Regions from separate parts of the Mesorhizobium sp. M4B.F.Ca.ET.058.02.1.1 genome, predicted to be linked through region 3. Evidence: predicted binding sites of a transcription regulator. Region 3 holds the regulator's gene; each other region holds the start of a gene.
The links. Region 3 encodes LexA, which represses DNA repair genes until DNA is damaged. Its sites were predicted from a motif close to TGTTCNNNNTGTGTTCNG; they were not measured.

Region 1 (10,458 bases), 280 kb from region 3:
GGCGCGTCTCGGTTTCGATGTGGCGCGCGGCGAAAGATGCACGGATGCGCTCGGCGGCGAACTCGACCTTCTCGGGCAAGGTGCGCTTGAGCACCAGCGCGAATTCCTCGCCGCCCAGGCGCGCGGCGGCGTCGGTCGGCTGAAGATTGGCCGCGAGTTCCTCGGCGAACACTTTCAGCACCGCGTCGCCGGCGGCATGGCCGAACTCGTCGTTGATCGCTTTGAAGCCGTCGAGGTCGAACACCACCACCGCCATGAAAGCGCCGACCGGCGCCTCGCCATGCAGGTCGAACAGCGCGCGCCGGTTGAGCAGGCCGGTCAGCGGATCGGTGAGCGCATTGCGCCGGTGATGCTGCGCCAGCCGCCCCTGGTTCAGCGCCAGCGACAGCCCGCCGATGCCGGTCATCGAGGCGATGACGATGATGAGGCTGAGATCCTCGGCCCAGTTGCTCGGCGCGTGGCCGAGCACCAGCCTGCCGTCCCAGGCCAGCACCGCCGCGCACAGCACGAACGAAGCCGCGGTCAGCGAATAGAGCAGGGCGACACCCTGCAGCGGCGCAGGCGCTTCCTCCCGCCCGCGCCAGTATTCATGCGCCGTCGCGAACAGCAGCAGGCCGGCAAGGAAATTCTCCAGCATGAAGCCAAGCCCGTCATAGCCGAGCGCCATGGGCGGCAGCGCCAAAGCGAGCGAAATGCCGGCGCCCACCAGGACGCGCGGCAATGGCGAGCGCCCTGTCCTGAACTGGTGGGCGGCACCCAGCATCACCGAAAAGCCGAGCAGCAGAAGTGCCAGCGTCAGAACGCCGAGGACAGGCCCAGGGGCTTCGATATAGGCGTCATAGACGAACACCTCGCCGACGATCACCAGCACGCTGATGGCCCAGGTCAGAAGGAACCTGTCGGAGCGGGCGGTCAGCCATGTGCCGAACAACGTCATGCTGAGGCAAGCGGCGGAAAAGCCGACCGCCAGCAGCATTGAATTGTAGTCGAGCAGCATGCCCTGTCCTTGCCGGCGGCGGCGCCAGAGTCTGCTCTGGCGTCGGCTATTAGTGCCGCAAGGAAGTGTCGATACCGTTACGATATCCGCGAAGATACCGAGATTTTGCCGCGTCAGCCCGTCACGCGCTTCATCAGCGCCATGGCGCCGAACGGTGCGCGCACCTTGCCCTCGGTGATGAAATAGGCGAACACGTCGCGCGGCTTGACCGGCGCGTCGGTCTTGGCATCGGCGCGCGGCAGGTCTGCCGGCTGCTTGCCTTCCGCCCAGGTTTTTACGCGCGCCGCCCACTCATCCAACGCCTTCGGCGTGTAGCAGTCGGGATTGTCGTCGCTGCCGGTCTGCAGCCGCGCATAGACGAAATCGCCGGTGACGTCGGCAATCCGAGGATATTTGGCGTGGTCGGCATAGACGATCGCCGCCTTGTACTTGCGGGCCAGCGCCGCGAATTCCGGCATGATGAAACTGTCGTGCCGGACTTCCAGCGCGTGGCGCAGTGCGACGCCGTCCTGCTTCTCGGGGAGCAGCTTCAAGAAGGCTTCGAAATCGTCCGCATCGAACTTCTTCGTCGGCGCGAACTGCCACAGGATCGGGCCGAGCTTGTCGCCGAGCGCGGCAACGCCGGAGCCGAGGAAACGCATCATCGACTCGCCGGCTTCGCCCAGCACACGACGGTTGGTGACGAAGCGGTTGCCCTTCAGCGAATAGACGAAACCGTCAGGCGCCTCGTTCGCCCATTTGACGAAGGTCGGCTCCTTGAAGCTGGAATAGAAGGTGCCGTTGACCTCGATGCTCGGCACCTGCCGGCTGGCGTATTGGAGTTGCTTGGCCTTGGACAGCTTGTCAGGATAGAAAGACGTGTCCCACGGCTCGAACGTCCAGCCGCCCATGCCCGAGCGGATCGTTCCTTGGCTGGCCATTGTCATCCTCCCAGTTTCAAAAAGGCTATCAGGCGGCTTGGTCGACCGGCTTGACCATGTCGACCACAATCCATCCTGGCCGGTAGGGGTGGGCCCGGCGACCCGTTTCCCGGAAACCATAGGCCGTATAGAGCGCGATGTTCCGCGCCATCCGCGAATTGGTGTAGAGCCGCACCTCCGGCAGACCCCATGACTGTGTCTGCTCGTCAGCGAAGTCGAGCAGCGCGATGCCCAACTTCTTGCCTTGAAACGCAGGCGACACGGCCACGCTGAAGATCATGACATGGTCGGCATGGCGCTCGAGCACGATCAGCCCGGCAAGCTCAGCGCCGCCCTCCAGCAGCCAGACCTCGCCGCGCTCGATGCGTGGCGCATAGTCTTCCGTGACCGGCATAGGCGGCGCGCCGAGCAGAGCGGTGTAGGGCGCATAGGCGGCGGTGGTTAGCGCGACGACGGCGGGGAGATCCGCCGCAAGCGCCTCTCTGAATGTCATTCAAACGCTCTCCAGGCACTGACGATTTGCGCACTCACTCCGCCGCTTCGCGCTTGCCTCCAGGGCGCCGCTCCAGCAGTTCTTTGAGGAACTGGCCGGTGTAGCTGCGCTTCTCGCGCACGATCGCTTCCGGTGTGCCGGAGGCGACCAGTTCGCCGCCGCCGTCGCCGCCTTCGGGGCCGAGGTCGAGCACCCAATCGGCGGTCTTGATGACCTCGAGATTGTGCTCGATGACCACCACCGTGTTGCCCTGGTCGACCAGCTCGTGCAGCACTTCCAAGAGCTTGGCGACGTCGTGGAAGTGCAGGCCGGTGGTCGGCTCGTCGAGGATGTAGAGCGTTTTGCCGGTCGCCTTGCGCGACAGTTCCTTGGCGAGTTTTATCCGCTGCGCCTCGCCGCCGGACAGCGTCGTCGCCTGCTGGCCGATATGGATGTAGCCGAGGCCGACCTGCTTCAGCGTCTCCAGCTTGTCGCGCACGCCGGGAACGGCAGCGAAGAAGTCGACGCCTTCCTCGACCGTCATGTCGAGCACGTCGGCGATCGACTTGCCCTTGAACAGCACGTCGAGCGTCTCGCGGTTGTAGCGCTTGCCGTGGCAAACGTCGCAGGTGACGTAGACGTCGGGCAGGAAGTGCATCTCGATCTTGATGACGCCGTCGCCCTGGCAGGCCTCGCAGCGGCCGCCCTTGACGTTGAACGAGAAGCGGCCCGGCTGATAGCCGCGCGCCTTGGCTTCCGGCAGACCCGCGAACCAGTCGCGGATCGGCGTGAAGGCGCCGGTATAGGTGGCGGGGTTGCTGCGCGGCGTCCGTCCAATAGGCGACTGGTCGATGTCGATGACCTTGTCGAGGAACTCCAGCCCCTCGATGCGGTCATGCTCGGCCGGATGTTCACGCGAGCCCATAATGCGGCGCGAGGCCGCCTTGAACAGCGTCTCGATCAGGAAGGTCGACTTGCCGCCGCCCGACACGCCGGTGACCGCGGTGAACGTGCCGAGCGGGATTTCCGCCGTGACGTTCTTCAAATTGTTGCCGCGCGCGCCGACGACCTTGATGCGCCGGTTCTTCTTCGCTTCGCGGCGCATGGCAGGCGTCGCCACTTCGAGTTCGCCGGACAAATATTTGCCGGTGATCGAGGCCGGCGTCGCCATGATCTGCTGCGGCGAGCCCTGCGCGATGATCTCGCCGCCATGGATGCCGGCGGCCGGGCCGATATCGACGACATAGTCGGCATGCAGGATGGCGTCCTCATCATGCTCGACGACGATCACCGTGTTGCCGATGTCGCGCAGGTGCTTCAGCGTGTCGAGCAGGCGTGCATTGTCGCGCTGGTGGAGGCCGATCGACGGCTCGTCCAGCACATAGAGGACGCCGGTGAGGCCCGAGCCGATCTGCGACGCGAGCCGGATGCGCTGGCTCTCGCCGCCCGACAGCGTGCCGGAATTGCGCGAAAGCGTCAGATAGTCGAGGCCGACATCGTTGAGAAAGCGCAGCCGCTCGCGGATCTCCTTCAGCACGCGCACCGCAATCTCGTTCTGCTTGTCGTTGAGCTGCGCCGGCAATTCGGTGAACCATTGGTCGGCCTTGCGGATCGACTGCTCGGTCACTTCGCCGATGTGTTTTCCCGCGATCTTCACCGCCAGCGCCTCCGGCTTCAGCCGGTAGCCGCTGCAGGAGGGGCAGGGGGTCGCCGACATGAAGCGCTCGATCTCCTCGCGCATCCAGGCGGATTCGGTCTCCTTCCAGCGCCGGTCGAGATTGGGGATGACGCCCTCGAAGGTCTTGGTCGTCTTGTAGGAGCGCAGACCGTCATCGTACTGGAAGGTGATCTCGCGCTCGCCGGTGCCGTGCAGGATCGCCTCCTGCGCTTCGGCGGAAAGATCCTTGAACTTGTCGCCGAGCTTGAAGCCATAGGCCTTGCCCAGCGCTTCCAGCGTCTGCGCGTAATAGGGCGAGGTCGACTTCGCCCACGGGCTGACGGCGCCGTCGCGCAGCGAAAGGTTCTCGTCGGGCACCACCAAATTGGCGTCGATGGCGCGCTGGCTGCCGAGGCCGTCGCAGGTCGGGCAGGCGCCGAACGGATTGTTGAAGGAGAACAGCCTGGGCTCGATCTCCGGAATGGTGAAGCCCGAAACCGGGCAGGCGAATTTCTCCGAGAACAGGATGCGCTCATGCGTCTCGTTCTTCGACTTGTTGACCGAATCCTCACCAGTCAGGCTGGCGTCGAGCGGCCTGTCGGCGAATTCGGCGACGGCCAGGCCCTCGGCGAGCTTAAGCGCCGTCTCAATGGAATCGGCAAGTCGCGTCGCCAGGTCGCCGTGCACGACAATGCGGTCGACAACCACGTCGATGTCGTGCTTGTACTTCTTGTCCAGCGCCGGCACATCGGCGATCTCGTAGAAGACGCCGTCGACCTTGACGCGCTGGAACCCCTTCTTCTGCAGCTCCAGCAGTTCCTTGCGGTACTCGCCCTTGCGGCCCCGCACGATCGGCGCCAGCAGAAACAGGCGCGTGCCTTCCTCCAGCGCCAGCACGCGGTCGACCATCTGTGAGACCGTCTGGCTCTCGATCGGCAGGCCGGTGGCCGGCGAATAGGGAATGCCGACGCGCGCGAACAGAAGCCGCATATAGTCGTAGATCTCGGTGACGGTGCCGACCGTCGAGCGCGGATTCTTCGACGTCGTTTTCTGCTCGATGGAGATGGCGGGGGAGAGCCCGTCGATCTGGTCGACATCCGGCTTTTGCATCATCTCGAGGAACTGGCGGGCATAAGCCGACAGGCTCTCGACATAGCGGCGCTGGCCTTCGGCATAGATGGTGTCGAAGGCGAGCGACGACTTGCCGGAACCTGACAGGCCGGTCATGACGATCAGGCTGTCGCGCGGCAGATCGAGATCGACGTTCTTGAGATTGTGTTCGCGCGCCCCGCGAATGGAAAGGTATTTATGGTCGGCCATCGCCGGTCGCCGCCTCAGGTCTGGAATTTGCTGGAGTGGCGGGGTTCCCCGGCCATCCCCTATGTAGGTAGTTTTCCCGCCACGTCGAGAGACGCCACAACACTCGACAGAAGCGTTTAACCGTCTTTCGCGCGGGCGGGCAAGCGGAAAGAACAAAGGCCGAACACGCTCCTGACAAAGCGGTGTGGAAATCCCGCCCCGACCTGACCTAGACGTAACCTCCCGGTGATCACATTTTCCGTTAATCGGCTTTTCAACGGTTGACGTCTCCGACTCACGGGAGCAGTGTCCGGGGGTCAACGGAGCCGGCCGTCTTTCGATGGCCTCGCCACCCAAAGGTGGCCTGCGAGACGCCGCAGGCTTTGCGATTTGCGCTTCGGACGACAATTGTCGCAACGGACCCAGGAGCGGAGCATGACGCCACCGGACAGTCCCTTGAGGCTCCACACGATGATGGAGCCGCGGCGGGCATAAGTGCCAGGGCTTGGCGTGAGCGCTGCCCGACAAACCGTGACTTGCCGATTCCCAACAATCAGAGACCATAGTCGGATCGTCGGCTGAACGCCGCGGAGCATCCGAAATCAAACGCCGGCAGAACACTCCCGGCAAAAGTTGGATTTCAGATCCATGAAAGCCCCGTCAGACTGTAGAAGCAGCGGCGGGGCTTAAATTTGCGCCAGCGATGGCACTCGGTGCCGATGGCGCACCCGTCCTACGTCAACGTCGACCGATACATGGCGCGATTGGTGGGCCGTGAGTTCAATCCATCTCAATCCCATGCGTACACCCATCTTCCAGCTCGATGCCTTCGCTCACCGGCGATTTGCCGGCAATCCCGCCGCGGTCATGCCGATGGGCAGCTTCCCGGACGACGCGGTGATGCAGGCCATAGCCGCCGAAAACAATCTGGCGGAGACCGCGTTTCTCGTTCGCGAGGGGAGCGACTATCGGCTTCGATGGTTCACGCCCGTCACGGAAGTGCCGCTTTGTGGACACGCGACGCTTGCGAGCGCGGCGGTCGTGATGGAGCGGCTCGAGCCGGGTCGTCAGTCGGTCGTGTTTCATTCGAAGAGCGGGCCGCTCGTGGTTACGCGTGTGAATGCGGGCTACGTGTTGAACTTTCCGGCGCGCCCGTCGGAGAAAGCCGCGGCGGTCCCGCCGGGGTTCGCGCATGCCCTCGGCGTCGAACCTGTTGAAGTCTGGGTGAACGCGTTCAACTACATGGCGGTGCTCGACAGCGCGAGCACTGTGCGCTCACTTACGCCAGACATGGCGGCGATTGCTCGTCTGGACCGACCCGGTGTCATCGTGACGGCAGCAGGTGATGAAGCGTACGACTGCGTCAGCCGGTACTTCGCTCCAGCGAAAGGAGTTCCTGAGGATCCGGTGACCGGCGCCGCGCACTGCATGCTGGTGCCCTATTGGGCTCCGCGCCTCGGCAAGACAGAGTTGCGTGCGTATCAGGCATCGAAGCGAGGCGGGGAGATCACGTGCCGCGCGGTTGGCGAGCGTGTCGAGCTCGAAGGGCAGTGCGTGTTTTATCTCGAAGGCGAAGCGGAGATCTGATTTCAGCGGCTGGCGGCGCTCGCATTCCACGACGCGGCGGCAGCGCCGACGTTCAAAGCACCTTAATGGCTCGGCGGCCTGATCCCACCCGTCGCCATGTCGATGGTTATGCTGCCGGAAATCCTGACATCGGTATCGCCGATCTTGAACTGGCCGTTGCCGCTGGCCGGCAGCGCGTCCTCGGGCTCGGGCTGCGGGGCGGGCTTGGCGATGCGATAGTCGCTGCTCACGCCGGGCAGAGCAGCCTTCTGTGTCGAACTGTCATCGGCGAAGGCGGCGCCCGCCAACATGCTCGCGGTCGCGAGGGCGACGATGCGCAGGAGTCTGGACGAACGCTTGCTGGTCATCGCCGGACTATATTGGCGGCGCAGAAGCGATGCCAGACCGCACGCGATCACTTTGCCGCGTGCCGGCCTCATGCCGCCTTCTTGCGGGTGTCGTAGACATGGTCGACAAGACCCCAGGCCTTGGCCTCCTCGGCGGTCATGAAATAGTCGCGGTCGAGCGTGCGCTCGACCTCCTCGTAGGTGCGGCCGCAATGATGAGCATAGAGCTCGGTCATGCGCCGCTTGGTGCGCATGATGCCTTCGGCGTGACGTTGGATATCGGACGCCTGGCCCTGGAAGCCGCCGAGCGGCTGGTGCAGCACAATGCTGGCGTTGGGCAGTGCGATGCGCCGGCCAGGCGTACCGGCCATCAGCAGGAAGGACGCCATCGAGGCGGCAAAGCCCATGCACACGGTCGACACCGGGCAGGAGATGTACTGCATGGTGTCATAGATGGCGAAACCGCTGGTCACCACGCCGCCCGGCGAGTTGATGTAGAGCGATATCTCCTTGTCGGGATGGTCGGATTCCAGCGACAGAAGCTGGGCGCAGACCAGCGCCGACACACCGTCGTTGATCTCTCCGTTGATGAAGATGATGCGTTCGCGCAGCAGCCGCGAGAAGATGTCGAAGGCGCGTTCGCCGCGGCTCGAGTGTTCGATCACCATCGGCACCAGATTGGCAAGACCGCTCATTTCGTCTCTCCCTTGGTTCCTTGCTCAGGCCGCGCGCCGCAACTGCGGCGCATTCGCCGCGATCGCCCGTTTCGTGCCGCCCGCGCCAAAGGCGTGCCGGCAACCGGCACCGGCCATGGCGACGGCGGGCATGCGCGCAAAGCCCTCATGGACGATGCGCAGGTGCGTGCCGCCGGAAACCGTCGGGTCGAGCGTGAAGGTGACGATGCTGTCCAATCGGCCGTCGAGCGGCACTTGCCGTCCGCCATTGCCTTTGCTTGGCCGCTCGCGCCAGGAATAGCGCAGCAGCCTGCCGGGCTCGGCTTCGAGGATTTCGCACTCGATCGGCGCCTCTGGCCCGTCAAAGGCGAAACGGCTGCCCACTTCGGGAGTGATGTCGTTCGGCATCATCCAGGCCGCCAGCAATTCCGCTTCGGTCAGCGCGCGCCAGACTTTTTCAGGCGGATCGGTAAGCTCGCATTCGAAGTTGAGCGACGCATCGGCAGGAGGACGTTCGGTTGCCGTCATTGGTCCATTCCCTTCAAAACTGTCTTCAGTTTCTCGATGCGTTCCGGCCAGAACGCGCGGTAGCGCTCGATCCAACCGAGCAGCGGCTCGAGCCCTTCCGGCGCTGCGCGGTAATAGGCATTGCGGCCGGCGCGCCGCTCGACCACCAGGCCTGCGCCGCGCAGCACCGCCAGATGCTGCGACACCGCCGGCTGCGACACCGTCATGCCGATGCGCAGCTCCGACACGGTCATCTCGCTGGCGACCAGCCGCTCGTAGACGGCGCGCCGTGTCGGGTCGGCCAGCGCGCGGAAAATCTCTGCCTCGATCATGGCAGAAGCATAAGTCGATACTTATTGATTTGGCAAGCGCTGTTTACGAACCTTGCGGAAGCCAGCGCCTCACCAGCCCGGCCGCTCCATCGAAGGTGGCCTCGAAGATCGGCGACGCCAACACCGCGTGGATGTGAAGCGGTTCGTCGCCGACGTTGCGGAAGCCATGTTTCCTGTGCGCGGGGACGATGAGAGACTGGCCTGACGTCAGGACGCTGTGCTGGTCATCGATCCACACCTCGGCCATCCCGGCGACGACCGTGAGCACCTCCTCGACCGAATGCCAATGGGTCGGGGCGCCGACCGTGGGCTCGACCCATTGTTCGAATATGCAGAGTTGCGCCGCGCCGTTGCTGGCCGATACCAGCATGCGTGTCTCGACGCCCGCCCGCCATTGCTCGCGCTGCTGGTCCCCATGTGCGATCGACTTCACCTGGCACCCCATCCGTTCCCGATCACGTGGAAATTCCGGGCCGGAACACTACATGCTGCTGACAACCATTGACAGCGCATCGCCCACATCATAGAACGAAAAGAGAACAAAAACCTTGTGGGAAAAGCCAGTCACGACGGGCGGCGATTGCCCGCAAGCTGTAAGGTGCGGCGTCAAAAATTTGTTTCGGATGAGCGCGGAGAAGTACGATGGCGGGTAGCGTCAACAAGGTCATTCTGGTCGGCAATCTCGGGGCGGACCCGGAAATCCGCCGCCTGAACTCGGGTGAGCCGGTCGTCAACATCCGCATCGCCACCTCGGAAAGCTGGCGCGACAAGAATTCCGGCGAGCGCAAGGAAAAGACCGAGTGGCACAACGTCGTCATCTTCAACGACCAGATCGCCAAGGTGGCCGAGCAGTATCTGAAGAAGGGCATGAAGGTCTATGTCGAGGGCCAGTTGCAGACGCGCAAATGGCAGGACCAGACCGGCAATGACCGCTACACGACCGAGGTCGTGCTGCAGAAATTCCGTGGTGAGTTGCAGATGCTCGACGCGCGCGGCGAGGGCGGCGGTCAGGTCGGCAGCTATGCCGGTGGCGGCAACAGCAGCCGCGGCTCGGATTTCGGCCAGTCCGGCACGAACGACAGCTTCAGCCGCGGCGGCGGCGGTGGCGGCTCCAGGGGTGGCGGCGGCGGTGCGTCGCGCGAACTCGACGACGAGATCCCGTTCTGAGCGCCCCACGTAACCGGCATTGAGGAGGGGAGATGTCGCTCGGACCATTGCTATCCGCGCCCCCTCCCATTCCGTGGCATGCATTCGCGGCCCTTGCCGCCCTGGCGATTGGCGGCGCGCAGCTGGCGCTTCCGCAAGGCACGCCGAGCCACCGCGTGATGGGCTATGCCTGGGCGGCGCTGATGCTTGTCATCGCCGTCTCGAGTTTCTGGATCCAGCAGATCCGCCTGATCGGCCCGTTCAGTCCGATCCATCTGCTGTCGATCCTGGTGCTGGTCACCGCGCCGCTGGCGGTGTGGTATGCGCACACCCATCGCGTCGCCGCGCATCGCGGCGCCATGATCAAGCTCTATGTCTTCGCCTTGATCGGCGCCGGCATCTTCACGCTGCTGCCTGGCCGGATCATGCATACGGTCGTGTTCGGTCAATAGGCTGGCCAAGGCCTCGCAAGGAAAAATGCCGTGAAAGCACGCGTCAAATGGGTCGAGGAACGCACCTTCGTCGGTGAGTCCGGCAGCGG
Region 2 (10,458 bases), 2.1 Mb from region 3:
GGCGCATGGGGATATCCTTCGTTGTCGTCTATAACCAGAAGCGAAATGGCAAGGCGGCCATTTCGTCTTCATACACCTTGACAAAATCCGTCATTTTGTCAATAGAGTTTGCACAGGGTAGACTGTTCGCCATGATCGAAGCCGAGGACATCGCCGCCGACCCCAAGCGCGCCCGCATTTTGGAAGGCGCGATGAAGGTGTTCCTCGCCTATGGCTTTACGCGCACCACCATGGACGACATCGCGCGCGCCGCCGACATGTCGCGGCCGGCGCTCTATCTGCTGTTCAAGAACAAGACCGACATTTTCCGCGCCATCGCCCTGATGCTGCTCGGTCGCTCCATCGAGCAGGCGAAGAGCGAGCTCGAAGGCGGCGGCACCTTCGCCGAACGCACGATGCGCGCCGTCGACGCAGCGCTGATCTCGATGATCGGCGCTGTCCGTGCTTCCCCGCACGGCGCCGAACTGCTCGACTTGAAGTCGAGCGTCGCCGACCTCGTCGGCTGCTGGCGCGACGGCCTTGTCGAGCACATCGCCAGCGCGGTCGAGGGCGAAGTGAAACGGAACGGCGTCGACCTCGCCGCCAAGGGGCTTTCGGCGCGGCTGCTGGCCGACATGCTGCTCGACGGGCTGGAAGGCATGAAGATGCGCATCAGCAATCCGGACGAGCAGCGACGGGCCGCCGCCGCGCTGATCAGGCTGATCGACCTGGCGCTGCGGAAAGGATGACGTCGGCGGTCGGCGCCCCCGGTCGAGCTAGGCTTGGCGCCGCGCTTGCTCGGGCTTCCTGCGCGCCGCGAGGAACTCCTTTACCCGCCGGCCCGGCGCCGGGCCGCGCATCGGCTTGAAGCCGTCGTCGAGTTCGCCGGAGAGATCGAGCGTCGGCCGCTTGCCGACGGCGTCATAATTCTCCTCCAGCCAGTCGCTGGCGGCGCTGCGGCCAAGATCGCGCAGATAGGCGAGGAAGGCCCATTCGGCGTTGACCTTGGACGATGCCGACAGGTCCTTGAAAGCCTCGTCGGCATCGATGCGGTGCATGCGAATGTCGCGGTACTCGCCATGCGGCAGCCGGCCGGCGGCGATCAGTTCCTTGACGAAGGCGATCGAGCGGAATTCGCGCAGGAGTCCGGCATTGAAGGTGATCTCGTCGATGCGGTTCTGGATCTCGTTGGCGCTCTTTGGCGTGCCATCGCGCACCACCGGATTGATCTGGACTAGGAGCACGTCCTCGGTGGCAGTCGTCTTGAAGAACGGATAGAGCGCCGGATTGCCGCCATAGCCGCCATCCCAGTAGGGCACGCCCTTGATTTCGACGGCGCGGAACAGTTGCGGCAGGCAGGCCGAGGCCATCACCGTGTCGAGGTCGATCTCGCCGTCGGAGAAGACGCGCAGCTGTCCGGTCTCGACATTGGTCGCCGAGATGAACAGCTCCACCGACTTGCAGGCGCGCACATTGGAGAAGTTGATCTCCTGCTTGACCACGTCGCGCAGCGGATTGAGGCCGAGCGGATTGGCGACATAGGGCGAGAACACCCGCGACATGGTGTCGAAGAAGACATAGCCCGGCGTGTTCTCGATCGACCAGTTGCCCCAGGCGACATCCCACGGCATGCGCTGCACCGGGCTGAAGCGGCCTTTCCGCGCCACCGCGCGCCAGAAATCGTCGAGCTTCTTGCGTGCTCCCTCGACGCCGCCACGGACAAAGCCGTCGGCCAGCGCCACCGCGTTCATCGCGCCGGCGCTGGTGCCGGAAACGGCTGAAATCTCTAGCCTTCCATCCTCCAGCAGCCTGTCGAGAACGCCCCAGGAAAAGGCGCCGTGCGAGCCGCCCCCCTGAAGCGCGATGTTGATCTTCTTCTTTTCCTCCGCCTTGCCGTTGGTCGTCATGGCGTTCCTGTCGTTGAATGGCCGGCCTCGTCCTGCCCGGAATCGGGCGACGCGCCGGCAGCGGACCTATGTTGCAGTGCAGCATATAAGTCCTGACCAAGGCAAGAACACGAACACGGTCGCGTGATCACATGAAATTTCGGTCATGAAGAAGAGCCTCACCGCCTTTTGGCGGAGAGGCGACATTCATCAAGATGGGCTGGCCGCCTTAGGCGACGAGATCCGGCACCGGCCCGACATAGCGCGACTGCGGCCGGATCAACCGTCCTGTCGTCTGCTGCTCGCGCGCATGGGCGATCCAGCCCGAGATGCGGCCGGCGGCGAAGACGTTGGTGAATGCGTCCTTTGGGAAGCCTGCCGCTTCCAGCAGGAGCGCAGTGTAGAACTCGACATTGGTCTGGATCGAACGCTGCGGCTTGGCGACCCGAAGCACGTCGAGCGCCGCCTGCTCCACCGTCTCGGCAAAAGCCAGCCGGCTGCCCATCTTCCCGCTACCTGGCCCCTTGCGGGTGGCCAGTTGCCGCACCACCGCTTTCAGCACGTCGGCGCGCGGATCGCGCACCCGGTAGATGCGGTGGCCGAAACCCATGATGCGCTCGCCTTGCGCGATCTCGTCGCGCAGCCAGCCGGCGCCGTCGCCGCACGCCTCGATCGCGTCCAGCATCTCGATGACCGGTCCGGGCGCGCCGCCATGCAGCGGCCCCTTGAGCGCGCCTAGGCCAGCCAGAATCGCCGAGGTCAGCCCGGCTTGAGTCGAGGCGACGACGCGGGTGGCGAAGGTCGAGGCGTTGAGACCATGGTCGCAGACAGTGACGAGATAGGTGTCGAGCGCTTTGGCCAGATCGGGCGAGGCCGCGCTGCCACCAAGCATGCGCAGCATGTCGGCGGCATGATCGGCATCCTTGTTTGGTGCGACCGGCTGGTCCCCGCGTCCCGCCCGCAGCAAGGCCGGAGTCAGCACCGCCGGCGCCGCGATCAGCCGCAGCGCATCCGTCAACGTCCCGCCGTCCGGCAAAAGGGCGATGCCGGCCCGCATGCCGCTGTAGACATCGAGCGCGGCCAGCGTCGGAAAAATCGGCTGGAGCCGCAGGAACACCTCGACCCGCGCCCGGCCGATCGCCTCGGCCAGTTCAGCATCGCCGGGAAGGTCGTCGAAGAAGCCGTCGAGCAACAGGCGCGCCACCTGCGGATAGCGCCAACGGCCGGCCAGTTCCGGCAGCGAATGGCCACGGATCGTCAGCCGGCCGCCGAGGCCGTCGACATCGGAAAGCACGGTTTCCGCCGCCACCACATCATCGAGCCCGTTTGCCATGTCCGTCTCCTTCGCCATTTACGGACTTGAATTAATGGTACAAGTTCGAGGCATCAATCTTGATCAAGTGAATCAATATGTCCAAGCAATCGGCTGCATGACAAACAACATGACCGAATGGCTGACGCGTGAGGAGGCGCTGGAACGGCTCAAGGTGCGGCCGCAGACGCTCTATGCCTATGTCAGCCGTGGCCGTATCGGCATGCGTCCGGACGCAGCCGATCCGCGCCGCAGCCAGTATCGCGCCGACGACATCGCCGCCCTCGCCACGCGCCGCGCGCGCGGCCGAAGCCCGCGAGCGATCGCAGAAAGCGCCATCGACTGGGGCGAGCCGGCTTTTGCCACCACGATCTCGACCATCCAGCATGGCGGCCTTTTCTATCGCGGCAAGGATGCTGTGGCGCTCTCCGGCGCGGCCACGCTGGAGGAGACGGCAAGCCTGCTCTGGGCAGCGGACGTCCCGGTGTCGTTTGCCTCGCCCGGCCGCCATGACGCGCGCGAGAGCGGTCGCGGCGCGGCATTCGCGACGCTGGCTGAACTGGCTGCCGAAGGCCGGCCTTCGCTGGGACGCGGGCCAGCCACGCTCTACCGCGATGCTGCCGACGCCATCGCGGCCCTGGCCGAGGCGCTCGGCGCGGCTGCGGGAAACGGCGCCGTGCATGAGCGATTGGCGCGCGGCTGGTCGGTCGGCACTGCCGGCGCCAATTTGATACGCAGGGCATTGGTGCTGCTCGCCGATCACGAGTTGAACGCCTCGACCTTCGCCACGCGGGTCGCCGCGTCCACCGGCGCGTCGGTTGCCGCCTGCCTGCTTGCCGGTCTTGCCACACTGTCCGGACCGCGCCATGGCGGCGCCGGCGAGGCCTTGCTCAATCTCGTCGAGGACGCCGAAAGGCTGGGAGCCGATGCGGCGGTCGAGCGCTGGCTTGGCCACGACCGGCCGCTGCCCGGCTTTGGCCATCCACTCTATCCGGAGGGCGACCCAAGGGCGGAGGCGTTGTTGTCCGATGTCGAGATCGATGGCTGTATGTCATGCCTCGGCGATGCCGTTCTCGGCGCGACGGGGGCGCGCCCGAACATTGACTTCGCGTTGGCCGCGCTGACGCGTCAGTTGCGCCTGCCGCCCGATGCGCCGTTCCGGCTGTTCGCGCTCGGGCGCAGCGTCGGCTCGGCCGCGCATGCCGTCGAGCAGGTCATGAGCAACCGCCTGATCAGGCCCCGCGCCCGCTACGACGGGCCCGTCGGGATTTAGCGGAACTGGTGCTTATCAAAGCCAAGCCCTGGGGCGCGTCGCTCCAGGGCTTGTTGAGATTCAGGTCAGGCCGGCTTCACCTGTATGGCAACGTGCCCGTCACGACATCGTGTCGAGCTTGCGCTGCATGGCCGCGATCTGTTCCTTCAGCTCCTGGAGATCATCGGACTTTTCCGGCACTTCCTTTTTCGCAGGCTCGGCTGGGGTCGGCGAAGCCCCGTTCGCCGTCGCCGACGGAAACGGCGTGAACATGCGCATGGCGTTCTGGAACATCTCCATGTTGCGGCGCGTCTGCTCCTCCAGCGCCTTCATCGGCGTCGACATCTTCATCATGTCCATCGGCGACTTGCCGAACGCGCCCTTCATCTGTTCGCGAAAACGTTCCTGCTCCTTGGAGAAGGCGATCATCGACTGCTCGAGGAAGCTGGGCACGATCATCTGCATCTGGTCGCCGTAGAAGGCGATCAGCTGGCGCAGGAACGGGATCGGCAGCATGTTCTGCCCATCCTTGTTCTCCAGCTCGAAAATGATCTGGGTCAGCACTGGATGCGTTATGTCGTCGCCGGTCTTGGCATCCTGGACGGTGAATTCCTCGCCCTTCTTGACCATGTCGGCGAGGTCTTCCAGCGTCACATAGGTGCTGGTGCCGGTGTTGTAGAGTCGGCGGTTGGCATATTTCTTGATGACGATCGGGTCGTCTTTCGCGGCCATCAGTATCCTCCCCGGACACCGGCGCATTTGAGTAAGCAGCCGGTAACGATTGCGCCCTGTCAAGGATATGCGCAAAAGCGTCACAATTCCAAGTGGTTTGTGCAGTGCAAGATCGATTAATGCTGCATGGCGGCCGGAATATGCTGCGCAGCGAAGCGGGGACTGCAGCCCTGGCCAGCGCAGGCCTGCTTGCGGCGCATGGCCGGCATGCCCATTTCCGGTTTGACTTGGCACCGGGAAAGGGCAAGAAAGTTCCTCAACGATAGCCTAAAACACGACACCTCGAAGTCTGGAGAAGAAAATGTCCGCATCCAATGGCATAGTTGTCGCCAGCGCCGCGCGCACGGCAGTCGGCTCCTTCAACGGCAGCTTCGCCGCCACCCCGGCACATGAACTCGGCGCGGTCGTCATCAGGGAATTGCTCGCGCGGGCCAACGTCGAGCCCTCGGAAGTCGACGAGGTGATCCTCGGCCAGGTTCTGACCGCCGCCCAGGGCCAGAACCCTGCCCGCCAGGCTTCGATCAACGCCGGCCTGCCCAAGGAGACCACCGCCTGGGGCCTCAACCAGGTCTGCGGCTCGGGCCTGCGCGCGATCGCGCTCGGCATGCAGCAGATCGCCACCGGCGATGCCAAGGTGATCGTCGCCGGCGGCCAGGAATCGATGTCGCTCTCGGCGCATGCCCAGCATCTGCGCGCCGGCGTCAAGATGGGCGACTACAAGATGATCGACACCATGATCAAGGACGGGCTGTGGGATGCCTTCAACGGCTATCACATGGGCAATACCGCCGAGAATGTCGCGCGCCAGTTCCAGATCACCCGTGACGACCAGGACCAGTTCGCGCTGGCTTCGCAGAACAAGGCCGAGGCCGCGCAGAAGGCCGGCAAGTTCAAGGACGAGATCGTCGCCTTCACCATCAAGGGCAAGAAGGGCGATACGATCGTCGACCAGGACGAATATATCCGCCACGGCGCGACGCTCGACGCCATGACCAAACTTAGGCCCGCTTTCGACAAGGACGGCACGGTCACCGCCGCCAATGCCTCCGGCATCAATGACGGCGCGGCCGGCGCGCTGCTGATGAGCGAGGCCGAAGCCGCCCGGCGCGGCATCACCCCGCTGGTCCGCATCGCTTCCTGGGCGACCGCCGGCGTCGATCCGGCGATCATGGGCACCGGCCCGATTCCGGCCTCGAAGCGGGCGCTGGATAAGGCCGGTTGGTCGGTCAAGGACCTGGACCTGGTGGAGGCCAATGAGGCCTTCGCCGCACAAGCCTGCGCCGTCAACAAGGGCATGGGCTGGGATCCGTCGATCGTCAACGTCAATGGCGGCGCCATTGCCATCGGCCATCCGATCGGCGCCTCCGGCGCCCGCGTCTTCAACACGCTGGTCTTCGAGATGCGCCGCCGCGGCGTCAAGAAGGGTCTTGCCACGCTTTGCATCGGCGGCGGCATGGGCGTCGCCATGTGCGTGGAAGCGCTCTGAACTTAGCGAATAGCGAATAGGGAGTGGCTAATAGGGTAGAATGACGTGACGGGATATCAGATCCCTACTCGCTATTCGCTACTCCCTATTCGCTCTTCCGACCAAAGGGAGGAACTGCATGAGTAAGGTAGCAATCGTCACGGGCGGATCGCGCGGTATCGGCGCGGCGATATCGATCGCTTTGAAGAAGGCCGGCTATTCGGTTGCGGCGAACTATGCCGGCAATGACGAGGCGGCCGCGAAGTTCAAGGCCGAGACCGGCATCCCGGTCTACAAATGGTCGGTCGCCGACTATGACGCCTGCGCTGCCGGCATCAGGCAGGTCGAGGCCGATCTCGGCCCGGTTTCGGTGCTCGTCAACAATGCCGGCATCACTCGCGACGCCATGTTCCACAAGCTGACCCGCGAGCAGTGGAAAGAGGTCATCGACACCAACCTGTCCGGCGTCTTCAATATGACGCATCCGCTGTGGGGCGGCATGCGCGACCGCAAGTTCGGCCGCGTCATCACCATCTCCTCGATCAACGGCCAGAAGGGCCAGGCCGGCCAGGTCAACTATTCCGCCGCCAAGGCCGGCGACATCGGCTTCTCGAAGGCGCTGGCTCAAGAGGGCGCCCGCGCCGGCATCACCGTCAACGTCATATGCCCCGGCTACATCGCCACCGAGATGGTCAGGGCAATCGACGAGAAGGTGCTCAACGAGCGCATCATCCCGCAGATCCCGGTGGGCCGGCTCGGCGAGCCGGAAGAAGTCGCGCGCTGCGTCGTCTTCCTCGCTTCCGACGAGGCCGGCTTCATCACCGGCTCGACCATCACCGCGAATGGCGGCCAGTACTTCGTTTGACGCCCCGCGCCGAGAAATAGACATCGACAAAAACGGGCCGGGAAACCGGCCCGTTTTGTTTGTCACCTCTCCGCTGTGCGGGCCCCTCGCGCGACGCCTTTGCCCCGCTCCGGCACGCAAAGGTTAATGGCTCGCGCGCGGCCTGTGCAAAAGCATGTGCCCAACCTGTGGATTCTCGGTGGAAAACCTCCCTGCGACACAACATGTTGGGGTGAACAAACCAAGAAAATCCCGACATCGCTGATTCGTCGCCGATTCGTTCCGGCTTTGGGCCGGAACGTTAACGCCGAGGGCCGAGAAACGTACCCGAAAGATTAAGGCCCGTTAGGAAACGTCAAGAATTTCATAATCTTGGCCGAGGCCAGACGAACAACGTCGGTCGTTCATCGGCAAAGGTTAACGGCGACGCGCGACTCGCGTTCGTCCTGCATGAAACGGGCCAATCAAGCGATTCAGCATATGGTGAGACTCATCGTCAAAAAATCCACATGTAGCCATGAACAAACCATGAACTTCGGCGAGTCAGCGATTCGTCGCCGATTCGTTCCAGACTCGTTCCAACCGTTAATCGGGAGCGGATTTCGCCCCCCCACGCGACCCATGGAGACCGACGGCGGAACATTCCGCTTTCGCTTCGCGCTCGAAATCCCTATGTGTCGGCTGTCACACGCGCCATCGCCGGCGCGCCCCCGACTACGAGCGGCAGAAAGTCTATTTCCGGGCCGATGAACGTCCAGCCGAAACACCCCCAGCCGTTGATCCTTTCCGGCCGCGACGTGACGGCCGTGCTTGGACCCACCAACACCGGCAAGACCCACCTCGCCATCGAGCGCATGGTGGCGCATGAGAGCGGCGTCATCGGCCTGCCGCTCAGGCTCCTGGCGCGCGAGGTCTATGCGCGCGTCTGCGAGAAGGTCGGCGTCCACAAGGTGGCGCTGATCACCGGCGAGGAGAAGATCCAACCGGCGGGCGCCAGATATTCGGTCTGCACGGTGGAGGCGATGCCGCGCGAGACCGATGCGGCCTTCGTCGCCATCGACGAGGTGCAGCTTGCCGGCGACCTCGAGCGTGGCCACATCTTCACCGACCGTATCCTGCATCTGCGCGGCCGCCAGGAAACGCTGCTGCTCGGCGCGGCCACCATGCACGGCATCCTGCAGCGCCTCCTGAAGGGCATCTCGGTGGTGACGCGGCCCAGGCTGTCGCACCTGGCCTATGCCGGCTCGAAGAAATTGACCCGCCTGCCGCGGCGCACCGCGATCGTCGCCTTCTCAGCCGACGAGGTCTACGCCATCGCCGAGCTGATCCGCCGCCAGCAGGGCGGTGCCGCCGTCGTGCTCGGCGCGCTCTCGCCACGCACCCGCAACGCGCAGGTGGCGCTGTTCCAGTCGGGCGACGTCGACTACCTTGTCGCCACCGACGCCATCGGCATGGGGCTCAACCTCGACCTCGACCACGTCGCCTTCGCCCAGAACCGCAAGTTCGATGGCTACCAATACCGCAACCTGACCGCGGCCGAGCTCGGCCAGATCGCCGGCCGCGCCGGCCGCCACCTGCGCGACGGCACGTTCGGCGTCACCGGCCAGGTCGATCCGCTGGACGAGGAACTGGTCCAGAAGATCGAGGGCCATGACTTCGATCCGGTGAAGGTCCTGCAATGGCGCACCGCCGATTTCGATTTCTCCAGCCTCGACGCGCTGAAGCGCTCGATCGAGACCAACGCTCCGGTGGAGGGCCTGACACGCGCCCTGCCGGCGGTCGATGCGCAGGCGCTGGAGCATCTGTCGCGCGACGAGGAGATCCGCTCGCTCGCCACCGATGCCAGGCGCGTCGCGCTGCTCTGGGAAGCCTGTGCCCTGCCCGACTACCGCAAGATCGCACCGGCCCAGCATGCCGACCTGATCGCGTCGATCTACATGGACCTCGCCAGGCGCGGCCATGTCGATGAGAACTACATGGCCGAGCAGGTCCGCCGCGCCGACACGACCGATGGCGATATCGACACGCTCTCGCACCGCATCGCCCAGATTCGTACTTGGACCTTTGTCTCCAACCGGCCTGGCTGGCTGGCCGATCAGGCACACTGGCAGGAAAAGACGCGCGAAATCGAAGACAGATTGTCGGATGCGCTGCATGAGCGGTTGACGAAACGCTTCGTAGACCGCAGGACTTCCGTCCTCATGCGGCGCCTTAGAGAAAATACAATGCCTGAAGCCGAAATAAGCCCTACCGGAACCGTCCTCGTCGAAGGCCATCATGTCGGCGAGTTGCAGGGGTTCCGCTTCACCGCCGACCAGAGCGCCGGCGGCGAGGATGCCAAGGCCGTACGCACGGCTGCCCAAAAGGCGCTTGCCGCCGAGTTCGAAACGCGCGCCGAACGCTTCGGCGCCTGCGCCAATGGCGATCTCGCGCTCGGCTCCGACGGAACGCTGCGCTGGATCGGCGCGCCGATCGGCACGCTGGTTGCCGGCGATGAGCCGCTGAAGCCGCGCCTCGTGCTGCTGGCCGACGAGCAGCTCACCGGCCCGGCCCGCGACAAGGTGGCGGCGCGCGCCGAGCGCTTTGTCAATTTCCAGATCGAGTCGCTGCTGAAGCCGTTGGTCGACCTGAAGAATGCCGAGCAGCTCACCGGCATCGGTCGCGGCATCGCCTTCCAGCTCGTCGAGCATTTCGGCCTCATAAACCGCCGCGACATCACCGAGGAGATGAAGTCGCTCGACCAGGAGGGCCGCGCGGCGCTGCGCCGGCTGGGCGTGCGCTTCGGCGCCTACCACGTCTTCGTGCCGGCGCTGGTCAAGCCGGCGCCGGCCGGGCTGGTGACGCTTCTCTGGGCGCTGAAGAATGACGGCAAGGACAAGCCCGGCTTTGGCGACGTGGTGCATGCGCTGGCGTCGGGCCGCACCTCGGTGGTCATCGATCCCGCCTTCGACAAGAGCTTCTACAAGCTCGCCGGCTACCGCAATCTCG
Region 3 (10,458 bases):
CCGCCTATCTCGTCTTCTCCGGCATTGTGGTCGCGGCCGAACGCAGCTTCATCATGCTGGCGGTGATGCTTGTCGCCGTGTTGTTCGACCGGGCAGCGCTCACCATGCGCAATCTGGCGATCTCGGCCATCGCCGTCATCCTGGTGTCGCCGCACGAAGTGGTCGGCCCGAGCTTCCAGATGTCCTTCGCCGCCACGGCTGCCCTGGTCGGCGCCTATGCCGGCTGGGCCGACTATCGCGCCGACAGGACGACCACGCCGCCGCCGAAGCGATCGTTCCTTCGCTTTACGTCGCGCAAACTGGCGATGGGGATGGGTGGCCTTGCCATGACCTCGATCATCGCCGGCAGCGCCACGGCGCTCTTCGCCATCTGGCACTTCCAGCGCGTTTCGCCACTCAGCCTGGTCGCCAACCTGGCCGTCATGCCGATCGTTTCGGTGGTCATGTTCCTGGGGGTCGCCAGCGCCCTGACTATGCCGTTCGGCCTCGACTGGCCATTCCTGTATCTGATGGGCAAGGGCCTGACCGCGATGATCGCGATCTCTGGGTGGATTTCCGAACGCTCGCCGGTCGATGCCGTCGGGCTGATCTCCATCCAGTCGGTGCTTTTCGTGACGATAGCGCTGGTCATCGCGACCATGGCCACGACCTGGCTGAGACTTGCGGCGATCCCCTTCGCTCTGGCGGGCCTGCTGACGGTTTCCAATACCCGCACGCCCGATGTGCTGATCTCGGAGGATGCGCATCTGGTGGCGATGCCGATCGGAGGCGGCGAGCTCGCCGTCAACCGGGTGCGGTCGAACGAATTCACCACCGACAATTGGAAACGCGCGCTGGTGGCCGAGACCATCGTCGAGCCGGAGACCTTCGAGACAGGGGATGCACGCTTCGACATCGATCCGCTCGACCTGCCGCCGGGCTCGCCATTTTACTGCAGGGACGGGCTATGCCTTGCCCGACATCCGTCAGGCGCAATCGTGGCGCTCGCGGAAAACCGCAAGACGGCGCGGCCGGCCTGCGCCTTCGCCGACCTGATCGTCATCGACGACGCCACCGCCTACAGTCCCTGCTGGAATTCGCTGGCCCTCGTCGTCACCAAACGTCAGCTCGCCCGCTCCGGCAGTGCCGCCGTCTTCTTCGATCCGCAATCGGCGAGCGCGCAAGCAACAATCCGCTACGCGGTCGAAAAGCCCTACCGGCCATGGCACGAGCAGCGCAAATACTCTCGCGAGGCGAGGGGACTGCCGCCTTACCAGAGACCCGAAAAACCGGTGGTCAAACTGGCGCCGTCGGCTCAGTAGCGCCGGATCAGGCCGACCAGCTTGCCTTGCACCTTGACCCGGTCAGGGCCGAAGATGCGGGTCTCATAGGCAGGGTTGGCAGCTTCGAGCGCGATCGATGCGCCCTTGCGGCGGAAGCGCTTCAGCGTCGCCTCTTCCTCGTCGACCAGCGCCACAACGATCTCGCCGGGGCTCGCCGTGTCGGCGTTGCGGATGATGACCGTATCGCCGTCGAAGATACCGGCCTCGATCATCGAGTCGCCCTTGACCTCCAGCGCATAATGCTCGCCGCCCGAGATCATGTCCGGGGGCACCGAGATCGAATGCGTCTGGTGCTGGATGGCGTCGATCGGCACGCCGGCGGCGATGCGGCCCATTACCGGGATCGACACCGCCGACACAGCGTCGTCGTCATTGCTGGGGGTACGCGACGGCGACGCCGGTTTGATTTGCCGACCGAGATTGCCCTGTCCCAGGCTTCCCTGGATGACGCTCGGCGAAAACTTCTTCGCCGCATTGAGACCGGGCGCGATCGAGTCAGGCAGGCGCAGCACTTCCAGAGCACGCGCCCGGTTCGGCAGCCGGCGAATGAAGCCGCGCTCTTCCAGCGCCGTGATCAGCCGGTGGATGCCCGACTTCGAGGCGAGATCGAGCGCCTCCTTCATCTCGTCGAACGAGGGCGGAATGCCGCTTTCCTTCAGCCGTTCATGGATGAACATCAGGAGTTCATGTTGTTTGCGCGTCAGCATGGCGGCCCCCACGGGTTCTGAAACCAGAATCAGAAAAACAAACCCAGAACAAACACTATCTGTTCCAGTTGTGTTCCGCAACCGTTTAAAGTTTAATGAATGCGTTGACGTTTTGTTCAGCGTAGCATCAGCACGCGGCAAGCGTCGCCTGCGGCTGCAGCCGGGGCGAAGGGCTCCCGCACGACAAGGCCGTTGGCGTCGGCGAGCATGCGCAGCATCGAGGAGTCCTGGATGCCGAAGGGGGTGGCAACCATTGAGCCGGCTTCTTCGCGGACCACGGCGCGCACGTAATCCTGCCTGAGATCATTGGCCTGCATCGCCGTGCCCAGGCGTGCCTCGCGCAGGTCCTGCCGGAAGTCGCGGCCACCGAGTCGCGCCAGCAAGGGCTTCAGGAACAATTGCGAGCAGACCAGGCTGGCGACAGGGTTGCCCGGCAGGCCGATACAGCGCGTGCGCCCCATCCGGCCGAACATCAGCGGCTTGCCCGGGCGCATGGCGATCTTCCAGAAATCGAGCGTCATGCCTTCGCCGGTCAGCACGTCGTGGATCAGATCGTGGTCGCCGACCGAGGCGCCGCCCAGCGTGACGATGACATCGGCCTGCTGCTCGACGGCCTGCCTGACCAGCGCGGCGATCGCTTCCTTGCGGTCGGCGGCGATGCCGAGATCGAGCGCGCGGGCGCCGACCGACTGAGCGGCGGCGGCGACGCCATAGGCGTTGGACGAAATGATCTGGTCGGGACCAAGCTCGCTGCCGGGCGGCAGCAGTTCGTCGCCGGTGGCGATGATGGCGACCAGCGGCCGCTTCACCACGCTCAAACACGGATGGTTGGCGGATGCCGCCAGCGACAGTGCCGCGGGATCAAGCAGGCGGCCCCTTTCGAGCAGCACATCGCCTTGCGCGAAATCGAGTCCGACACGCCGGATGTTGCGTCCTTGCGCCGTCGGCTGGGTTACCTCTACCGTGCCGCCGCCCAGGTCCCTGACATTCTCCTGAATGACGATGGTGTCGGCGCCTTGCGGCACTGGCGCGCCGGTGAAGATGCGCACGGCTTGCGACGGGCCGACGCTGCCTTCGAAGCCGCGGCCGGCCGGCGCCATGCCGATCACCGAAAGCCGCGCCGGCACGGATGCCACGTCGGTGGCGCGCGTCGCATAGCCGTCCATGGCGGAGGCGTTGAAGGGCGGTTGCGTGCGCAATGCCACCACGGGCTCGGCCAGCACCCGGCCGGCGGCGTCGATCAGCGCGACGCTCTCACTGGCCCGCGGCGCCGCTCCATCCAGCAGGCGCTCGAGCGCCTCGGCGACAGGAACCAGCGCCATCAAGCGCCTTCCCCGCGCCCGGCCGCCTTGTAATCGCCAGACTTGCCGCCGGTCTTCTCGACCAGCCTGATGCCGGAGATCACCATGGCGCGGTCGGCGGCCTTGGCCATGTCGTAAATGGTGAGGCAGGCGACGGAGGCCGCCGTCAGCGCCTCCATCTCGACGCCTGTCTTGCCGGTGACGCGGGCGAGCGCCGTGACCTTGAGGCCAGGCAGGGACGTGTCCGGCTCGATGTCCACCGAAACCTTGGTCAGGAGCAGCGGATGGCAGAGCGGGATCAGTTCATGCGCGCGTTTCGCCGCCATGATGCCGGCAATGCGCGCGGTGCCAAGCACGTCGCCCTTCTTGGCATCGCCGGCAAGGATCATCTCCAGCGTTTCGGCGCGCATCGAGACAAAACCCTCGGCGATCGCGGTGCGCACCGTCTCGGCCTTGTCGCCGACGTCGACCATGTTGGCTTCGCCCGAAGCGCCAAGGTGGGTGAGGGAGGTCGCCATGGTCAGAGCGCCTCGGCTGGCGCCTTGCCCGTGAGCAGAAGCTGCGTTGCGGCGGCCACATCGGCTTGCCGCATCAGGCTCTCGCCGACCAGGAAAGTGCCGATCTTGCACTTCTCCAGCCTGCGGCAGTCCTGATGCGTGAAGATGCCGCTTTCGCTGACCAGCAGCCGGTCGGCCGGCACCATCGCCGCCAGCCGCTCCGAAACGTCCAGGCTGGTCTCGAATGTCCTTAGGTCGCGGTTGTTGATGCCGATTAGCCGCGAGGAGAGCCGGAGCGCCCGCTCCATCTCGGCCTCGTCATGCACTTCGACCAGCGCATCCATGCCGAGTTCGAAGGCCGCAGACTCGAGCTCGCGAGCCATCGCGTCGTCGACGCTCGCCATGATGATTAGGATGGCGTCGGCACCCCAGGCGCGGGCCTCGAACACCTGATAGGCGTCGAACAGGAAATCCTTGCGAAGCGCGGGCAGGACAACGGCGGCGCGGGCGGCGGCGAGGAATTCCGGCGCACCCTGGAAGGACGGCTCGTCGGTCAGCACCGACAGACAGGCGGCGCCACCTTTCGCGTAGGCCCTGGCCAGCGCCGGCGGATCAAAATCGGCGCGGATCAGCCCCTTGGACGGGCTCGCCTTCTTGATCTCGGCGATCAGCCCGAAGCTGCCGGCCGCGCGCCTGGCTTCGAGCGCGGCAAGAAAACCGCGCGGCGCCTCGGCGCCATCTGCCCGCGCCTTGATCTCGGCCAGCGGCACGCGCCGCTTCGCCGCCGCGATCTCCTCGCGCTTGTAGGCTTCGATCTTGCGCAGGATGTCGGACAAGGCTCTACCCGTTCGAAATTTCGACCAGCCGGCCGAGCACCTGGAGCGCCCGGCCACTGTCGATCGCTTGCGCAGCGCTCGCCATGCCGTCGGCCAGCGTTGTTGCCTTGCCGGCCACCACCAGGCCGGCACCGGCATTCATCAGCACGGTGTCGCGATAGGCGCCCGCGGCACCTCCCAGCATATCGCGCAGCGCCTTGGCATTGTAGGCCGCGTCGCCGCCGCGCAACTCGTCCTTGGTATGGCGCTTCAGGCCGACCGCCTCGGGGGTGAGCGCGAAGGTGCGGATCTCGCCGCCGGCAAGTTCCGCCACCTGCGTCTCGCCGGTGGTGGTGATCTCGTCATAGCCGTCGCCGTGAACGACCCAGGCGTGCTCGGTGCCCAGCGCCTTCAACGCCTCGGCAACCGGCATGATCCATTCCGGCAGGAACACGCCGACCATCTGCCTGCTGACGCCGGCCGGATTGGACAACGGTCCGAGCAAGTTGAAGATGGTGCGCGTGCCAAGCTCGCCCCGGATCGGGCCGACATGCTTCATCGCCGGATGATGCGCCGGCGCGAACATGAAGCCGACGCCGGCTTCATGGATGCAGCGGCCAATCGTCTCCGGTCCGATATCGATCTTGACGCCGAGCGCGGTGAGCACGTCGGCGGCGCCCGTCAGCGAGGACAGGCCGCGATTGCCGTGCTTGGCCACGGGCACGCCGCTTGCCGCAATGACGAAGGCGGAACCCGTCGAGATATTGACGCTGTGCGAATTGTCGCCGCCGGTGCCGACGATGTCGATGGCACCGTGCGGAGCCTCGACGCGCAGCATCTTGGCGCGCATGGTGGCGACGGCGCCGGAAATCTCACTCACCGCCTCGCCGCGCACGCGCAGCGCCATCAGGAAGCCGCCGATCTGGCCGGGCGTCGCGTCGCCAGACATGATGATTTCGAACGCCTCGCGCGCTTCCTCGAACGAGAGAGGGGTGCCTGCCGCCACCTTGGCGATATGGCTCTTCAGCGCGCTCATCGGGCCTGCGCCTGGGTAACGGCGGTCTGGTCGATGCGGACGTCGTATTGCGTTTGCAACTGCGCCACCAACTGGTCGAGCAGGTCGTCCGACATGCCGGCAGTGAACGATTTCTGCGCGTCGTCAGGCACGGAGCTGGCATCGGCGCCGGCCGGCTCGAAGACTTCAGCCACCTTGTAGAGGATCTGTCCGTCGCCGGTGGGCGAGGGGATCAGCCCGGTGCCGCCTTCGCCGACACCGAACATCTCGGCGGCGCCTTCCTTGCCGAAATCGGCGTCATCGGCTTCGCGCTTCAGGCCGCGCTTGGTCTGCTTCTCGAGCTTGAGTTCGCCAGCGATCACATCGAGCGTGGCCCCGGCCTTGAGCCGCTTCTCGAGCTCGTCCGCCTTGGCGGCAAGCCGCTTTTCCGTTTCCGCCGCCGTCCAGTCGGCCACCACCTTCTGGCGGACTTCATCCAGCGTGCGGTCGCGCGCCGGCGTGATCGATCCGACTTCGTAGAAGACGAAGCCGTTGTCGGCGGTGGTCAGGCCCTCATTCTCGGTGCCGGGCTCTGCGACGAACACCGCCTTGATGAGATCCGCCGACTCCGGCAGGTCCTTGACGATGGTGTCGTCTGGCCGCTGGCCGGTGCGGTCGATCGCGTCGACGGTGACGACCTTGAGCTTCAGCTTGGCGGCGGCGTCGGCAAGCGAACTGCCGGAAGCGCGCGTGTCTTCGTAGCTGTCGTGCACGTCGAGCAGGATGCGGCTGGCCTCGCCGAGCGCCAGGTCCTTGCGGATCTGGTCGGACACCTCGGCCAGGGGCTTCACCACCTCCGGCTTGATCTCGGTGACGCGCAGGAGCACCGGGCCGAAGGCGCCCTGGACGACGGGGCTGACCTCGTTGGCGGCGAGCTTGAAGGCCGCGTCGGCCACCGCCTTGTCGGCGATCTTGTCCTTGGCGAGCGTGCCAAGCAGCGTGTCGGCCTGGGTTTTGCCCTCGGCGGTGACGAGCTTGTCGAAAGTCGCGCCCGCTTTCAGCGAATCGAACGCGGCCTTGGCCGCGTCCGGCGTCTTAAACACCAGCTGCTCGATGGTGCGCATCTCGGGCGTCGTGTAGCGCCCTTGTTCTTGTTGTAGTCGTCGCTGATCTGCGGATCGGTCACCGCGGTCGGGTCCATGATGTCCTGCGGTTCGAGCCTGACATAGGAGAACTTGCGGTATTCGGGCGCCGCATATGCCTTCTTGTTGGCGTCGAAATAGGTCTGGAGCACGCTGTCAGACGGCGCCTCGATCGGCTCGACCAGCGTCTTCGGCAAGGTCAGATAGTCGATGGTGCGATCCTCGCCGCGGTAGAGCGCGACCGCCTTGAGGAAGGTCTGCGGAGGCTTGAGGCCGTCCGAAACCGCCTCGACGATCTGCTGGCGCACCGCAACCTGGGCGCGATTCTTCAGATAGTCCTCGGGCCGCATGCCGATCTGGCGCAGCAGGTATTCGAACGTCCTGCGGTCGAACTGGCCGCTTGGCCCCTTGAAGGCCGGATCCTCGCGCGTGAGTTCGGCGAGCCGGTCCTTGGACAGACCAAGTCCGAGCTTGCGGGCCTGCTCGTCGAGCACCGCGCCCGAAACGAGCTGCGCCAGCACCTGGTTGTCGATGCCGAGGGCCTGCGCCTGCTCGCGCGTGATGCGCTGGCCGAACTGCTGCGACATGACGCTGATCTGGCGGTCGTAGGCGAGGCGGTATTCGTTGATCGAAACCGCCGTGCCGCCGGCTGTGATCACGGAATGATGGCCGCCCAAAGTTCCCGATAGACGCCCCGAAATACCCCAGACGGCAAAGCTGATCACCAGCAAAGACAGCAACGCCTTCGCGACCCAGGTGCCCGCCGCGTTTCTCAAGATACCAAGCATGCCTACTTCCGATTTTTGCGCATTTTTCGTGCGCCCGAGTCTGAAACAAGCGCAATAGCGCCCTTCCGGTCCACTGTCGATTGCTTTGTGGCCTGATTTTGATAGTGAGTGCGCAAGCCAAATCTCGCCTGGAGAAGCAAAGCCCATGACGCCTGGAATCCGCCCGCTCGTTGCCGGCAACTGGAAAATGAACGGCACCAGCGCCTCGCTCAACGAACTGAGGATGATCGGCAACGGCTTCATGAGCGGCCTCGACGCCGAGACGGAGGCGCTTGTCTGCGTGCCAGCGACCCTGCTTTCGCACGCCGCCGAAATCCTCTCGCGCACCCCGGTTCGGGCCGGTGGCGAGGATTGCCATCCCAAGGAAAGCGGTGCCTACACCGGACGGATTTCGGCCGAGATGCTAAAGGACGCCGGCGCCAGCCACGTCATCGTCGGCCACTCCGAGTGCCGCGCCGATCTCAGCGAGGACGATGCCACCATCCACGCCAAGGCCTCCGCGGCATGGCGGGCCGGGCTGGTGGCTATCATCTGCATTGGCGAGACAAGGGCCGAGCGCGAGGCAGGCACGACGCTCGACGTGCTGTCGCGCCAGGTCGCCGGTTCCGTGCCGACAAGCGCCACTGCGGCCAACACCGTCATTGCCTACGAACCGGTTTGGGCCATCGGCACCGGCCTGACGCCGACCGCCGATGACGTCGCCGAGGCGCATGCGCACATCCGCGCAAAGCTGACGGAGCTGCTTGGCGGCGCGGCCGCAAAGATACGCATCCTCTATGGCGGCTCGGTCAAGCCGTCCAACGCTGTCGAGTTGCTCGGCGTCGCCAATGTCGACGGCGCGCTGGTCGGCGGCGCCAGCCTGAAGGCGGCGGATTTCCTCGGCATCGCCGAAGCCTATCTGAATATCTCCTAGTCGCGGAGCCAGCCGGCCGGCGCGGCCGAAATCGTTGCAAAGGGCGCATTGCTCCCCATATTCCGGCCACGGGCTTGGAAATGCCGCTAAAGCATTGTAAGGAGCCGCCTCCAAATCACCGGTCGTATCCGCGGCCGCGCAAGGCCTTGCCAGGATAAACTATGGAAACCGTACTGATCGTCATTCACCTTATGGTCGTGCTCGCGCTCGTCGGCGTGGTGCTGCTGCAGCGCTCCGAAGGCGGTGGTCTCGGTATCGGTGGCGGTTCCGGTTTCATGACGGCGCGCGGCGCCGCCAATGCGTTGACGCGGGCGACCGCGATCCTGGCGGCTGCCTTCTTTGCAACGTCTCTCACCTTGTCACTCGTGGCGCGCTACGGCGAAAAGCCGATCGACATCCTCGATCGCGCTCCGGCGTCGTCCAGCAACGCCGGCAAGGGCGTGCTCGACCAGTTGCCGGGCAACGCGCCGGCCGGCGCCACCGCACCGGCCGCTCCGTCGACCTCGACGGCGCCGGCGGCACCCGCCAGCGGATCGGCGACGCCGCCCTCATCGGGCAACGGCGCCGCGACGACAGCGCCTGCGCCGGCACCAGCGAATCCGGCCACCCCGCCGGCAGCCAACGGCGTCACCTTGCCGGTCACACCGCAGGTTCCGAACCAATAGCCCGGCAAGCTTATCGGGCCGCGATCTGTTGTCGTTTGATCACAGTCGCGGCAAATGCCGCACATTCACGAAGATTCAACCGGGCGTAGCCTGACGGCGCGCTTGAGGCGTCGTGGCCTGATCGATTATACATTGCGCGCGGCACTTTCGGCGTCCTTGGGGGCGCCGGGCGACGCCGTGGCAACAAAGCATTACACGATCGGATCTTCGCCATGCAGCTTCGCAGCTTCATTTTCATGGGATTCTTTGCCGTGCTCGGCATGAGTTCCGCAGCCTTCGCCGGCACGCCGGCAAACATGGCCGCATCGCCATCAGTCGAGATAACCGGCGCCATCAATGTCGCCGTCAAAAGCGACGCAACGCAGCTGAAGCTTCTCAAGAAGAAGAAAAACCCGACTCCGGCCGATCTCGCCCAGATCAGCAAGCTCGAGGACAAGATCGCGGCCGACAAGGAAGCCGCCAGGACCAAGGCGCTCGAAGCCCGCAAGCTGGCGATGCGCGACGCAGCCAAGGCCAAGGCCGACGCGGCCCGTCAGGAATGGCTTGCAAAGAAGGGCCAGTCCGCCGCCGAGACGAAGGTGGCCGACGCCAAGCCCGGCAAGAAAACTGTCAAGATCATCGAGCCGATCGCGCCGGTCGAACCGATCCAGTCGGCCGAGCCGATCCCGGCCGAGGCGATGAATGTCGCGCTGACCGGCAACAATGGCGAGCTGCGCAGCGAGGCGCCCGGCCAGAAGCAGAGCAGCCGTGGCCTGTTCGCAGGACTGTTCGGCGGCTCATCGTCGTCATCGATCAGCTATCTGCCCGAGACGCGTGCCCTCGATTCGGCTCTCGCCAAGAAGGACGCCAAGAAGCCGTTCAAGGTGAAGCCGGAATTCGTGCCGCAGGACGTCACTTTCACCGGCTATGAGCCGGGCACGATCGTCATCGACACCAGCGCCCGGCGTCTCTACCTCGTCGAATCAGCCTTCACGGCGCGCCGTTATGCGATTGCCGTCGGCCGCGAAGGCCTGCAGTTCAAGGGCACGGTCGCTGTCGGCGACAAGCAGGAATGGCCGCGCTGGATCCCGACGCTCGACATGCAGAAGCGTGAACCGAAGCACTACGGCCAGTACAAGGACGGCATGCCCGGTGGCGGCGAGAACCCGCTCGGCGCGCGCGCTATCTATCTCTATGACGGCAAGAAGGACACGCACCTGCGCATCCACGGCACCATCGCGCCGCAGTCGATCGGAACCAGCGCCTCCAACGGCTGCTTCCGCATGATCAACGAGCACGTCATGGACCTCTACAGCCGGGTCAAGGTCGGCACCA

Region 1: a site for LexA is predicted at 5,515-5,532, ahead of uvrA (excinuclease ABC subunit UvrA). Genes of this name have one in related genera too.
Region 2: a site for LexA is predicted at 8,034-8,051, ahead of EJ073_RS24790 (helicase-related protein). Genes of this name have one in related genera too.

The regions. Positions count from the first base shown of each region.
Region 1 covers NZ_CP034450.1:1,003,300-1,013,757, reverse strand. Annotated here, with positions in the region: gene EJ073_RS05160 (GGDEF domain-containing protein) at 1-997, opposite strand, end outside; gene EJ073_RS05155 (DUF72 domain-containing protein) at 1,111-1,917, opposite strand; gene EJ073_RS05150 (GNAT family N-acetyltransferase) at 1,946-2,410, opposite strand; gene uvrA (excinuclease ABC subunit UvrA) at 2,445-5,366, opposite strand; gene EJ073_RS05140 (PhzF family phenazine biosynthesis protein) at 6,144-6,932, shown strand; gene EJ073_RS05135 (hypothetical protein) at 6,995-7,279, opposite strand; gene EJ073_RS05130 (ATP-dependent Clp protease proteolytic subunit) at 7,348-7,953, opposite strand; gene EJ073_RS05125 (SRPBCC domain-containing protein) at 7,978-8,460, opposite strand; gene EJ073_RS05120 (metalloregulator ArsR/SmtB family transcription factor) at 8,457-8,771, opposite strand; gene EJ073_RS05115 (cupin domain-containing protein) at 8,815-9,204, opposite strand; gene ssb (single-stranded DNA-binding protein) at 9,414-9,938, shown strand; gene EJ073_RS05105 (DUF2306 domain-containing protein) at 9,971-10,369, shown strand; gene EJ073_RS05100 (OsmC family protein) at 10,400-10,458, shown strand, end outside.
Region 2 covers NZ_CP034450.1:5,108,589-5,119,046, reverse strand. Annotated here, with positions in the region: gene EJ073_RS24830 ((2Fe-2S)-binding protein) at 1-7, opposite strand, end outside; gene EJ073_RS24825 (TetR/AcrR family transcriptional regulator) at 132-728, shown strand; gene EJ073_RS24820 (patatin-like phospholipase family protein) at 756-1,886, opposite strand; gene EJ073_RS24815 (citrate synthase/methylcitrate synthase) at 2,095-3,198, opposite strand; gene EJ073_RS24810 (citrate/2-methylcitrate synthase) at 3,308-4,450, shown strand; gene phaR (polyhydroxyalkanoate synthesis repressor PhaR) at 4,550-5,161, opposite strand; gene EJ073_RS24800 (acetyl-CoA C-acetyltransferase) at 5,463-6,647, shown strand; gene phbB (acetoacetyl-CoA reductase) at 6,766-7,491, shown strand; gene EJ073_RS24790 (helicase-related protein) at 8,217-10,458, shown strand, end outside.
Region 3 covers NZ_CP034450.1:720,090-730,547, forward strand. Annotated here, with positions in the region: gene EJ073_RS03585 (ComEC/Rec2 family competence protein) at 1-1,301, shown strand, start outside; gene lexA (transcriptional repressor LexA) at 1,295-2,029, opposite strand; gene glp (gephyrin-like molybdotransferase Glp) at 2,146-3,351, opposite strand; gene moaC (cyclic pyranopterin monophosphate synthase MoaC) at 3,351-3,848, opposite strand; gene trpC (indole-3-glycerol phosphate synthase TrpC) at 3,851-4,663, opposite strand; gene trpD (anthranilate phosphoribosyltransferase) at 4,668-5,678, opposite strand; partial or broken gene EJ073_RS03615 (SurA N-terminal domain-containing protein) at 5,675-7,566, opposite strand; gene tpiA (triose-phosphate isomerase) at 7,712-8,479, shown strand; gene secG (preprotein translocase subunit SecG) at 8,641-9,144, shown strand; gene EJ073_RS03630 (L,D-transpeptidase) at 9,357-10,458, shown strand, end outside.